Regions from separate parts of the Peribacillus simplex NBRC 15720 genome, predicted to be linked through region 3. Evidence: riboswitches for the same ligand, from Rfam matches in the RefSeq annotation. Region 3 holds a riboswitch; each other region holds the start of a gene.

Region 1 (4,458 bases), 1.9 Mb from region 3:
CTGCATTTTCACATGTTATTGATTTCGTTCTGGATTGTAAGGATGAAGATTATCATGAAAAGATATATGATCAAGTCATTATGGAATCCGAAATCCCATTTATACTGAAGGAATATGGATATGATTGTAAAGTCATTTTTCAATCAAAATGGGAATTGCTTGAACAGCCAGCACCTGAGTTATGTGCCGATCGGGTAGATTATACTCTCCGGGATATGTATCAATATGGACATATCACAATGGAATCCGTTAATGAATTTCTAGACCATATAATCATAATAAATGGAAGGATGTATCTGGATAATATTGAATCTGCGGAATGGTTTGTGAAAACGTATTACAGCGAAGTTATTGATTTTTTCATGAACCCACTTAATATATATGGCTATGATATCTTGGCAAATACCTTAAAATTGGCTTTAGCTAAAAAACTGATCAGTCTTGATGACTTACTCGGTACAGATGAAGAAGTCATGTCCTTGTTAAGCTTCACTGAAGACCATGAAGTGCAAAACCTGTTAAAACGGATCCATGGTAACGTAAAGGTGAAAGAAGATCAATTGGATTACGATATACATCGGAAAAATAAAATGCGCCTGATGGATCCTTCCGTTATTCAAGGAACCCAATTAGTAAGAGCATCCAGTTTATCAGAAAAAGTAAAGAAAATGGGAATTGAAGCCTATAAAAAAGCTTCGAAGGGCATATATCTAAAAGTGTTTTCCGATTGAATTTCTTGTCAAAGCATACGGAAAGTAAAAAACTCAAGGGTGATATTCATCCTTGAGTTTTTTCTCGGAAACATTAAAAGTCTCCTCCCGTCTAAATCTGAACCTTTAAAAGTTAAAAAATTATTGATGCTCTCAAAGTATTAACGCCATTTTCTAAATAACCCTTTAAACAGGTTAATGTATATACCCATCCTTCTTTTTGTCCTATCATTTTGTTTATCAATTCGGGGTCGTCCTCTTTCAAACCCGATTCGTTCACTTCAATAATTGTACTCGTTTTATCCAACTCTTTTAGTGTAATTGTAACAACCGTTTCTTGATCATTTCCGCCCCACGCAAACACGATTTTCCTATTTTCCTCGACTTCCAATACATTAATGACCACTTCAGCATCGTATTCGTTATATCTCAATGTAGGCGTCCGGCCTTGTTCCCATCTTTCAGAACTCGATGAGAACCAGAAATTCCCGATTTTTTCAGGGTTCACTATGGCTTCAAATACTTCATTAGTTGGCTTGACTATTTTAAATTTCGTAGTTATTTGAGTATCCATTACTAAATCAACTCTCTTTCGATTTGTTTTTATAGTTTTCCACTACCACTTAATTATCCCAATCTACTGATATTGGCGGCAGGGTCCGTCCAGTTTCAAGCAAGCTCTTCAGGTTACTTAGAATTGCTGGCCATCCATTATTCAAGCCTTCAAAGGTATTGTCATCATATACGAAATCTGTCTCCACAAGATCCTCATGCTTTAGTGTTAACTTCACTGTGGAATCATCCATTGGCTGCAGGACAAAAGTGACCCGAGTAGGATGCTCGCGAGGTGTTTCGTCTCCTGTCATGTTCCAAGTGAACGAGAGCAGGTGTAGCGGCTCACACTTAAGTACATTACCATGATCAGTAATACGCCCATCTTCGAGCAAATATTTAACGATTGAGCCTTCTTGCCAGTCAGACTGGACTTGGCATCCAAAGTGATATTTCTTCGTGACTTCACCGCTCGTCAGGGCTTCCCAAAGCTTCTCTGGAGTGGTTGCGATATAAATAGGATAGACAAACGTTGGTTTTTTCATTATTATTTTCCTCCTCGCGTTTATATCTCATATCAAGATCGAAACATTATTCTATCAATCATTGTCGGCTTTTCATATACAGCCGGTCAAGTAGTTTTCTGCGACAAAAATCGCCAGAGTCATTGGATTGAAGAAGATTTGAAGTGCATTGCTAATACCAAACGATATCCGCGGAATCGCACCATTCCCAGTGACTAAAATCGGCCGTATTGAAACTTCTTGATTTCTAATCGCTTTCAAGCTACGATAATTAAGGAAAATGATAATCCGCTCGGGCGGAAGAGGTTCTAGCTACCCTCTCAAAAAAACTAAGGAGAACAGTGCTCTTTCTTAGGGTGCTGTTTTTTCTGTATAAGGAGAATTAAGAAATGTTAAGAATTTTATTGTATTTAGTATCCATCATCACGGCGAATGTGGTTACAGCAGCTTTTGCGCCATTACATTTTGGCATGTTCATCATTCCGATGGGTACATTGCTCATTGGGGGAACCTTCATCTTTCGAGATCTGGTCCAGAATAAATTCGGCCGCGCCAAGACCTATATATGTATCGTCACTGCACTTATTTTATCTGCGTGTGTATCATTCTTATTAGGGGATACGTTACTGATCGTATTTGCTTCCGCTTTATCGTTCGTGGTCGCAGAAACAGCGGATACGGAAATTTATACCCGTTTAAAGCTCCCGATGAGTTGGAGGGTGTTTTACAGCGGGATCGTTGGAGGCTTTTTCGATTCGGTGATATTTGTCGTGATTGGCCTAAGTCCACTGGGTGCCAATATATTACCATGGGAAGCAGTACCCGCTGCGGTTATCGGCCAAATCATCGTTAAAACTATCATTCAGTCAATCGGTGCCGTACTGTTGGGACGAATCAACGTAGAACTGGAGAAACGTGTAGTCTCCAGTTAAATGCTAGGAGGGATGCACTCGATGGATGGAACCAAAAAAGAAGAAGACAAATGCTATTGCCTCGAAGCCTTTCGTGAAAAATATGGCCCGCATGTTCAAGGGGAATGTATGAAGCTCTCCTGCGCCAATTATCGCAAGCATAAAGGAATAGACAAAAAAGGACCAAATTAGGTCCTTTTTTTGCGTGATTGAAGTAAGGCACCAGTAAACGTGCTGAATCATGAGTCCAGTATGAATTCACGAGTAAAAGTGCGAATTCACGAGTAAAACAGCAAAACTCACGAGTAAAAGTGCGAAACTCACGAGTAAACAGCTCAAATTAATGAGTACAGCACATTTTCACGAGTAAATAGCAAAAAAAGCTTCCTGCGCCGTTCCATTAATGGTTGCAGGAAGCTTTTTATTTTGTTTAGAATTGCTCTGCGCTTTTCCGAACTAATTTTTCCAGGAAGAAAAAGCATTCTCGTTTCCGCTCAAGTTCGGTTTGTCCATTTTCGGTGACATGATAATATTTCCTGCGGCCTGACTCTGACTCTTTCCAATGGCCTTTTATGAATTCTTTTTTTTCTAACCGTTTCAGGGCGGAGTAGAGGGTGCCTTCACTTATTTGATATTTGCCCATGCTCATTTCCTTCAAGATCTTCGTGATTTCATAGCCGTATAGCTTTTTTTGTGAAAGAAGTGAAAGCAAAAGGAGGTCAATGCTTCCCTTCATTAATTCTTTATCCAAATAAATTCTCCTCCTTTTCATTTTTAAAGTGTAATCCTTTGTACATCGTATCACAAGGTGCATTTTACTTTTCTTTTAAAAAATGGTTAAATGACGATTGCTAAATGAATTTAATCATAGTAAAATGTGCTTCGGAACGGATGAGTTGTGAAGCGTGTGGTAAGGATACTATATACATGATTTAATTGTTTAAATGAAAAAACGGAATAGGATAGAAGAATCCCTACTCAAGGGGTATTAATTGATTTTTTTTCGAAAATCATATAGATTCTATTTATTAACAAGAGCAGAGAAAGAAGGTCCTAGATAGATGAAAGTGAAAGCACCTGAATCATTCACATACAGAGGTGGAAAAAGAGCTGTTCTTTTACTTCACGGGTTTACCGGAAGTACAGGAGATATGAAGAAATTAGGGAAATACTTGAATGATCTCGACTATACTTGCCACGGACCTCTTTATAGAGGGCATGGATTGTCTGGTGAGGAACTCGTTAAGACTGGTCCTAAGGAATGGTGGGAAGATGTAGTTAATGGCTATAAATTCCTTAAAGAAGAAGGCTATGAGGAAATTGCAGTTGTAGGAATTTCTTTAGGAGGAGTTTTCTCATTAAAAGTGGGAATTGAATTGCCTGTAACAGGGGTAGTTTCAATGTGCGCTCCGACGCAAGGAAAAAGTATCGATCGACAAAAGAACCGCTTGCTCAATTATGCACAGGCTTATAAGAAGTTTGAGGGCAAAGATGCAGACCAAATTGCTGCAGAAGTGAAGCTTCTGGAAGAAGAGCCAATGCCTCAACTAAAAGATGTGTTGAATATTATAAATGAGACAGGTGAAAATTTAGATTTAATCACATCACCAACTCTTGTTTTACAAGGGCGCTTGGATGATCCAGACTATACGGAGAGTGCTTCAGCGATTTACAATGAAGTTGATACGCAGCATAAACACTTGATCTGGTATGAAAAATCCGGTCATATTATCACATTGGGTAAGGAACGTGAGCAGGTGT
Region 2 (4,458 bases), 1.9 Mb from region 3:
GGGATCTCCGAATTTGGTGATCCGCATGGCACCTGGATCGGGATGTGCATTCAACATACCGCGAAAAGCTGTTTTTTCATCAATGCCCAAAGCCTCCGCAACGGCCAAGGCCAGTGATGCATTATCTGGAAATACCATATAATCGAATTCGCGTAGGAATTCTTCCGAAATTCTGGAATTGTCTGCAACGATCACTTTTGTGTTGCGTTCTTTGGCAATTTGCTTGAAAAAGTCCAAATATTCACTTTCAATGGTTATTAAGTGACCATTATAGGGAATGGTAGCAGTGAAGGCTTCAGCAACCTCATCCAAAGTCGGTCCCATGACATCCATATGGTCTTCCAATACATTCACGATGACCCCAATGTTTGCTTGGATCATTTTGTTTTGGAAGATTAGTTGATAGTCAGGCTGTACGGCCATGCACTCACAAACTAGTGCTTCCGTGCCTAAGTCGGCAACTTCTTTAACTACACGCCGTTGTTCTCCTATGTTGGGTCCTTCCGGGCGGCGTACAATCGGTTTTTCCTTGTCGGTAAACCAATAGATCATTCTTGCTGATGTTCCGGTTGTTTTACCTACTGTTTTGTACTTAGCTTCCTGGATCACACCTGTAATCAGGCGCGTTACAGTCGATTTCCCTCGAATCCCATTCACATTCACACGTACCGGGATGGAGTCGAGACGCTTCTGATGGCGTTTTTGTTCGAAAATGCCATAGCCAAGTAAAAAGATCGCACAAATAAATATTGGTGCCATTTTTTAACCTCTCTTTTTTTTAATTATTTGATTTACTGAATACACACTACATGATTTTAAACTTAATAGGCAAGAGTCAATTATTCTATCGCAATATAGTTATTATCAGCTTTTTCAAATAAATGTATATAGGAGTGTAATATTATCTAATGGGATAAATTGTTTTATGAGTACAAAGATATGGCTGAAAAACACGTAAATCCTTGGTTTATTTACACTAAATTATGGAAAGTTTAATAAAGATCTATTTTGGTCAGAATCAAAATGGTTTAATGAGCATTTGAACCCGATTCTTAATGGCTATATTTGAATAATGAATTGTTTTTAAAAGTGAGGTTTATTACAGTTTATTAATTGTTTATACCTATTAGTTGTCATAAACGTAACAATATTTATGGAATTGTCATTCAATGTAAGATATTGCATCTATCGACTCAATTAGTTGGACTCTTTAGAATACGGACAAAGATGAGTAAAAGAACACATCTCTTTTTTTTGATATTTTCCGGTTTTTTCCTAATGGGATACCCATGGGTCTATAGTTGATCTTTTACCTGAAACATGAAATAAACTAAAGTTAACCCATTTTTTTAAAAAAATACCTAGTTTCTTCTATAAATATAGTGTTTATAAAAGAATGAAAAATAAAAAAAGCTCAGAAGCATATCTGAGCTTTCGGCTTATATATTGTAAATGAATGGAATGGTCACGAATCTCCGTTTATCATGGTGATTTAACGTTTGTGGGTCTTGAGCAACTGCATTCGTAGCTGATTATGGGAGGAATCAGGTTAACTGGATTTCTTTCTGTCAGAAATCTCAAGGTTGGAGCCCTTTTTACCGCCATCAATCACATAAAGTCTAGGAGCTAATCTCCTTCTTTTTCCTTGATTGTCAGGATTCATCTTCATATAATTTTCGTATTCTTTGCGAAAGAACTCTTCGGTTTCCCGTTCCAGTGCTTTTCTTTCGTTAAAATCTGTTATGAATTTGAAAAAACGTTTCATATGAATTCCTCCTTTGGGGTTAAAAGGTCTTAGTTTAATAGTAACATATCGTGAGTGAAATTTAACCTTTTTTTACAGATCTGGAGTGAGAATCGTGTTTTTATGTGAATAAAGTTGTGAATGGTTTGATTCGAGAGAAAGCATGCAATGGATCCTTACTGAGTATAAGTGCCCGTGCATGGTGTTGAAAGGAAATGTCGGGATTTGCAGTAGCAGGTATTGGAAGCAATGATTATTTCAGTTAAAATATTCCTTTAGTTATATTTATTATACACTAAATATTCTGAAAACAAAGGAAAATATTCACTTCCTGCCGCTTTTGATAGATTTGCTTTTTATTGGTTTATTATTGTGTATAGTTATTTATTCCCCGAATATACGAAAATGAAACAACCTTTATAAATGAGTGAAAATGCCACCAATACCTTTGCTTTAATGCTTTTCAAATTAATGGACCCCTTTATCGATATTTTATTCACTCTTTTTTATCGGTTAAAAAATGGGATGTTTAAGCAATGAAAAGATAACCAAATTTTCCATTAGGTTTAATATTCACTAAATATAAACATCTTGATTTCTTATCGTTTTCAAGTTACTATTGACTTGGAAAAATATAATATTCCGCGTTAAGGCGGAAGAGGTTCTAGCTACCCTCTCAAAAAAACTAAGGAGAAACAGTGCTCTATTCTTAGGGTGCTGTTTTTTTCCGTAAAAAGGAGTTTTATAGAAATGAAGAAGAAAGAAAAGGCAGTGGTTGTGTTTAGCGGAGGTCAGGACAGTACGACGTGCCTGTTCTGGGCATTGGAGAGATTTGAGAAAGTGGAAGCGGTGACGTTCGATTATAATCAGCGGCATAGCTTGGAAATCGAATGTGCTCAAAACATTGCCAAGGAATTGGGCGTGAATCATCATATCCTTGACATGTCGCTGCTGAACCAACTGGCACCGAATGCATTGACGAGAAGTGATATTGCAGTGGCGGACGGAGAAGACGGGGAATTGCCGTCGACGTTCGTACCGGGGAGGAATTTGCTGTTCCTTTCGTTTGCCGGAGTGCTGGCGAGTCAGATTGGCGCTAAACATATTGTCACCGGTGTCTGTGAAACTGATTTCAGCGGATATCCTGACTGCCGTGATGTATTCATTAAATCGTTGAATGTGACACTGAACTTGTCGATGGACCAGTCATTCGTGATTGATACGCCGCTAATGTGGCTTAATAAAGAGGAAACATGGGAGCTTGCGGATCAGCTTGGCGCATTCGACTTTGTCCGCGAAAAGACCCTGACTTGCTATAACGGAATCATCTCCGACGGCTGTGGAGATTGTCCGGCATGTAATCTGCGGAAAAAAGGACTGGATGACTATGTAAGCAGACGGAAGGTGCTTTCATGATGTACGGTTTTAATATAGTGGATAAACTCCAAAAAATAGATGAAGATATTCAGCGCAGCCAATTGAAGTATACAAACAAGAGGGTTCTTGTGAGTAAGGAATTCACCTTTGACGCGGCGCACCATCTGCATGACTATGAAGGAAAATGCAAGACCCTGCATGGCCACACGTATAAGGTCATTTTCGGGTTGAGCGGGTATACAGATTCACGCGGGTTGATGATAGATTTTGGGGACATCAAGGATATATGGAAAAATGAAATTGAAATCCACCTGGATCATCGTTATTTGAATGAAACTCTGCCGCTCATGAATACAACGGCTGAAAATATGGTTGTCTGGATTTATGAAAAAATGGCCGAAGCCCTTTCATTAAAAGAATATGAGGGTGCTAGAGTCGAATTTGTTCGATTATACGAAACGCCGACAAGCTATGCTGAAGCCAGACGGGAGTGGATGGAAAGTGAGTAAACTCCCGGTTTTGGAAATCTTCGGGCCGACCATCCAAGGAGAGGGAATGGTCATTGGTCAAAAAACCATGTTCGTACGGACTGCCGGCTGCGATTATTCCTGTGCCTGGTGTGATTCCGCATTTACTTGGGATGGCACCGGTAAGGAAGATACCGTCCAGATGACTGCCGAAGAAATATGGGATGAGCTGAAGCGAATTGGGGGTTCCGGTTTTTCCTTCGTGACGATATCAGGCGGAAACCCGGCTCTGCTGAAAAACCTAAACGGCTTGATAGCGATCTTACATGAAAATAAAATGAAAATAGGTGTCGAAACACAAGGGAGCCGATGGCAGGATTGGTTTCTCGATATTGATGAACTGACTATTTCACCTAAGCCGCCGAGCTCTAAAATGAACACGGACTTTACGGTGCTCGACCAAATCATCTCGAACCTTGCCAATCGAAATCCTGAAAACCATGTCTCATTGAAGATCGTCGTCTTTAACGAGGAAGACTATCAATATGCCAAACATGTACATGGGCGTTACCCGGATATTCCTTTTTATCTGCAGGTCGGCAATGACGACAGCAGGACGGCGGATGATCGTCAATTGATCAGCGGCCTTTTGAAGAAGTACGAAGAGTTAATTGATAAAGTGATAGCAGATGATGAATTGAATGATGTGAAAGTGCTTCCCCAGCTGCATACCTATATATGGGGAAACAAGCGGGGCGTGTAAAGAAAAGAGAGCAGGAGGCAGTGTGATGTTTAATCACACTGCCTTTTTAAGCTTATTACAACCTTTGAATGTGTGTAGCTTTGAAGGATGATGTGTATTTAAGGCCA
Region 3 (4,458 bases):
ATGTAATATGAAAGAATTATTCCCACGGGGCCAAGTTATGGGATTTGCTTTTTCACTAATCCTGACTTTGGTCGCACTATCAGTTATTGTGTTTGATCTCTCACTTAAAATGGCTGTGATCATTCTACTCGTTACAGCTTTCATGCAAGCTGCACTTCAATTTGTTATGTTCATGCACGCAGGAGAGTCTGAAGATAAAGCATCGATTTACACAAACGTTTATTACGGATTGTTCGTTGCATTGGTTACGATTTTCGGTACATTGCTAACAATGGTTTGGGGATATCAATAATCTATTCCGGAAAACTGGGCGTCTTGATGACGCCCAGTTTTTTTGTGTTTAATAGTTGAAAACATATACCGCTTTATCCACTTCATTCATAGAAATTTGTATGGTTATGAAGGATGTGGATGACCCATTTTGTTTAGTATAACCATTTCGGAACATTATATTTATTAAAAGAAAAATTTCCCCCTTTGGAGTGCGCCCTTGCGTTTAAGTGCAAGGTTTTACTAAGTAAAACGTTAATAGAACGACACATTCTCTAAGAAAAACTGTCAGTCCTTTTGATATAATAAGCGATATAAGAATTAATTCATAAACGTGGCGGAGATGATGAAATTGACATTGCCGGTTTTGATTTTGACAATTATCTTGAGTTTGTTAAAAATATTGGTTTCCTGTCTTCCAACTGATGCAGTTAATTGGATTATCAGCAAATTTAAAATACACTCTGAAATTAGTGACGAGAATGCGATCGTAACCTTTGAAGGAAAACGTTTGGAAGGTGAAGAAAAAATTCAAGGTATTAATTATTTTAATAACGCTAGATTTTTGAAAAAAAATCATATTTTCCCAGGGAACGAGCAATTGTTTTTGCATCCCGGAAATAGTGGGTCTCCATTGGTCATTGATACTAAAAGAGGTAAAAAGGATGTTAGGTTATTTGTGTACATTTACAATGACCAAGTGGATGTAGTTAAACAATACAAGAAGAAAGTCATTTCTTATAGTTTGTTTTCCGATAGCCTCCAAGAACGTTCCGTGCCATTAATAAGTAATTTAGCTTAAAAGTACATTAAGACGACGGTCCTTAAAAAGACCGTCCTTTTTTATAATTCTTTTATTGTGTAATCCCCTTTCATTTAGGTACTTTTTTCATTATAAAAAATTCTGAATTACTTGTTATTCAGATTGAGAGGTTAACGTCCACACTGAAAGCCTTGTATTTTAGTGTATTTTGGAAAAATAATTAAAAGTGAGGGAATTGCTGTAAGAGGTTCTTTAATAGTGCATATGAATAGTATTTTGGAAATTATTAAATGGTAATAAAAAAGCAGGTATCTATTACGATGCCTGCCTTTTTATGCTTTCCATTGTTTTTCAACTTGATGAAGGGCTTGTTGTAAAATTACTTCATGATCAGTACCCGGTTTAGTAAGGACATTTGTTTGATAAGATTTTCCTTGGAAATCAACTGTTACTGTAACTTTTACCATTATGCATCTTTCCTTTCTTAATTCAGAATTAAATGAGGTGGTTATACCTATTTCTTTAATACCCGTGGCAGAGGATTTTTCAAACATTTCAAAAGCTGTAAAATCTAAAGAATTAATATTCAAAATTATCTGATATTTTTTGGGATGTGTCAACACTTTTTTTTGACCAACCCGACTTCCCGGCCAAATTCAAACGACCTGGCTTGTGTGCACATGACAGCCAGGTCGTTTTTTGCAAATGAACTATATTCATATTTTAGTTAATATAATACCGATTAATGCAGCAAGTACGCCGGCAATTTGATAGGTTTTTAGTTTTTCCTTGAATAAATAACATCCAGCGAATACGACAACCAAACAGTTCAGGCTGACGACAGGGAAAATGATGCTTGCGATGCCGGTGTTCAACGCAAAGAAATAACATCCATAGCCAATGGTGCTTAATAAGCCTACTAAGGAACCGATTTTGACTTCATTTAGCTTGATTTTTTCATTTTTAAAGGCCAGCACCGAAAGAAGATAAAGCATTCCTCCTCCGTACATTGATACTAGGATATCGAGGGAGTTTAAATGAAGACGTGTTGATGTCGTCATTAGAATGCCGAGCACACCAAAAGATAAGATGGATAATAATGTGTGCATTATCCAAGGGACATATTGGTGGTTACCTTTAGCATTAGGTGTATACTGAATGACTAAGGTAGCGAGAAACATGCAGACAATTCCACTCCACTGCAAGGAAGAAATATGTTCGTGAAAAATTAAAGCTGCACAGAGAATGGGGAATATTGCATTCGCTGCGATTAATGGAGATGTCAAGCTTGCCGGCCCTTTTTCAAAGGCGCTTGCCATCTGGAGATTACCATTAGCGTTCAGTACCCCAATGGCTGCACCAAGCATGATAGACAGCCAGTTCAGGTGCAAACCATCCACAAGTACTCCATAAAATATAGACAAAATGAATGCTGAAAAATAAAAGAAAAATTGGATATGTACCTTTGAGTAACCTTTTCCGCTACTCCATTTAAAAATGCTGTTATTGATTCCGAAACATAAACTCGTGATGAGCGCTGCAAAAATCCACATTGACTTAATCTCTTCCTTCATGTAGGATAAACTTCTTCTACATTTTAAGCTGAAAGCATGCAGGAATCAAACCAAATTTAAAAAGTATGATTGACAGATTAGATATTTTTTTCTATATTAACTATGACAATTTTAAAATATTTCCCGATAAACGGGAGAGGTTCATAGCATCACCCTCTTAAAAAAACTATGGCTTTGATATTTTTCGCGAATCAACCATATCTTTGAGGAGATATGGTTTTTGTTATATAGAGGCCCACTTTATGAATCTCCCTGTAACCTGGGATTAGGAGGACTTTTAATGTCTGGAAGAAAAGAAGAAGAATTAAAAAAAGATATCACACTGCTTGGGAATCAAGGAACAAAATATACATTTGACTATGCACCTGAAATCCTTGAGTCATTCGATAACAAGCATCCGAACCGGGATTATTTCGTCAAATTCAATTGCCCGGAATTCACTAGCTTATGTCCGATAACGGGCCAGCCGGATTTTGCAACCATTTACATCAGCTATATTCCCAGTGTGAAAATGGTGGAAAGCAAGTCTTTGAAACTTTATTTATTCAGCTTCCGCAATCACGGTGATTTCCATGAAGACTGCATGAACATCATCATGAATGATTTAATCGAATTGATGGATCCTAAATATATTGAAGTCTGGGGCAAGTTTACACCTAGGGGCGGAATTTCCATCGACCCTTACACAAATTATGGGAAACCAGGTACGAAGTATGAGGAAATGGCAGATTACCGCTTGATGAACCATGATTTATACCCGGAAACAGTCGATAATCGCTAAAGAATACGAAAGACAATGGGCATATGCCCGTTGTCTTTTTTTGTTTTTAGCCATTCTCGATCGGTGGTCCTGCCGCTTTGTCCTTTTAAAAAATACAAATGTCCTCCTATAATGGAATTCACACTTGATTGTTTCGCGAAAAAGCGTAATAATAGGGAGAGTTGATTTTGACAGAATATTTACGAAAATAGGGGATGTCGAGATGAAAGTTGCAAAGTTTGGCGGAAGTTCACTTGCATCAGGTGAACAGTTGAGGAAGGTATTCGAAATTGTTGTTTCTGATCCAGAGAGAAAGATTGTAGTCGTTTCGGCTCCAGGGAAACGCAATTCCGATGATATAAAGGTGACGGATTTATTGATAGGGGCTGCAGAACAGCAGCTGCGCGGGGATAACGGAGAGTATTTGATAGAAGATGTCGTATCCCGCTATGCGAGCATTGCTGAAGAGCTTGATATATCCGAGAGTGTCATCACTGGGATTCATGAAAATTTAATGGCACTGTTACATGCAGACCAAACTAACCCGAAGCGCTATTTGGATGCCTTGAAGGCCAGTGGCGAAGATAATAATGCGAAGCTTGTCGCAGGTTATTTCCAAAGCCGTGGGGTAGAAGCACAATATATAAATCCGAAGAAGGCTGGCTTGATCGTAACGGATGAAGGTGGATTTACCAAAGTGCTACCAGAGTCTTATGATCGGTTATATGCTCTGCGTGATGAGCCTGGAATCGTAGTATTCCCAGGGTTCTTCGGGTATACGTTAGATGGTGATGTTTTAACCTTCTCAAGGAGCGGTTCCGATATTACGGGTTCGATTCTTGCGAATGGGGTCAAAGCTGATTTGTATGAGAACTTTACGGACGTGGATGCCGTTTATGCGGTGAATCCAAATGTGGTTTCCAATCCCAAGGGAATCCGGGAATTAACCTATCGTGAAATGCGGGAGCTTTCTTATGCAGGTTTCTCGGTATTTCATGATGAGGCGCTGATACCTGCATTCCGTGCGGGAATACCTGTCCATATCCAGAATACGAACAATCCGGCGGCACAAGGGACCCGCATTGTGAGTA

What was found. A riboswitch is a leader RNA that binds a small molecule or an ion and turns the genes downstream of it on or off. The one in region 3 is predicted to bind preQ1.
Region 1: it holds a riboswitch for preQ1, as region 3 does, so the genes downstream of both, BS1321_RS19070 (VUT family protein) here and queF (preQ(1) synthase) in region 3, are expected to answer to the same signal.
Region 2: it holds a riboswitch for preQ1, as region 3 does, so the genes downstream of both, queC (7-cyano-7-deazaguanine synthase QueC) here and queF (preQ(1) synthase) in region 3, are expected to answer to the same signal.

What each region holds. Positions count from the first base shown of each region.
Region 1 is NZ_CP017704.1:3,947,752-3,952,209, forward strand. Features, by position in the region: gene BS1321_RS19055 (HD domain-containing protein) at 1-731, shown strand, start outside; gene BS1321_RS19060 (SRPBCC family protein) at 844-1,284, opposite strand; gene BS1321_RS19065 (SRPBCC family protein) at 1,334-1,807, opposite strand; PreQ1 riboswitch class I at 2,083-2,125, shown strand; gene BS1321_RS19070 (VUT family protein) at 2,176-2,718, shown strand; gene BS1321_RS27600 (hypothetical protein) at 2,740-2,889, shown strand; gene BS1321_RS19075 (PadR family transcriptional regulator) at 3,128-3,448, opposite strand; gene BS1321_RS19080 (alpha/beta hydrolase) at 3,759-4,458, shown strand, end outside.
Region 2 is NZ_CP017704.1:3,941,375-3,945,832, forward strand. Features, by position in the region: gene pgsB (poly-gamma-glutamate synthase PgsB) at 1-759, opposite strand, end outside; gene BS1321_RS19020 (hypothetical protein) at 1,550-1,765, opposite strand; PreQ1 riboswitch class I at 2,397-2,439, shown strand; gene queC (7-cyano-7-deazaguanine synthase QueC) at 2,495-3,160, shown strand; gene queD (6-carboxytetrahydropterin synthase QueD) at 3,160-3,630, shown strand; gene queE (7-carboxy-7-deazaguanine synthase QueE) at 3,623-4,351, shown strand; gene BS1321_RS19040 (DUF4260 domain-containing protein) at 4,407-4,458, opposite strand, start outside.
Region 3 is NZ_CP017704.1:2,051,822-2,056,279, reverse strand. Features, by position in the region: gene qoxC (cytochrome aa3 quinol oxidase subunit III) at 1-6, shown strand, start outside; gene qoxD (cytochrome aa3 quinol oxidase subunit IV) at 8-292, shown strand; gene BS1321_RS09755 (YfmQ family protein) at 617-1,072, shown strand; gene BS1321_RS28125 (BA3454 family stress response protein) at 1,366-1,656, opposite strand; gene BS1321_RS09745 (DMT family transporter) at 1,750-2,607, opposite strand; PreQ1 riboswitch class I at 2,738-2,783, shown strand; gene queF (preQ(1) synthase) at 2,888-3,388, shown strand; gene BS1321_RS09735 (aspartate kinase) at 3,591-4,458, shown strand, end outside.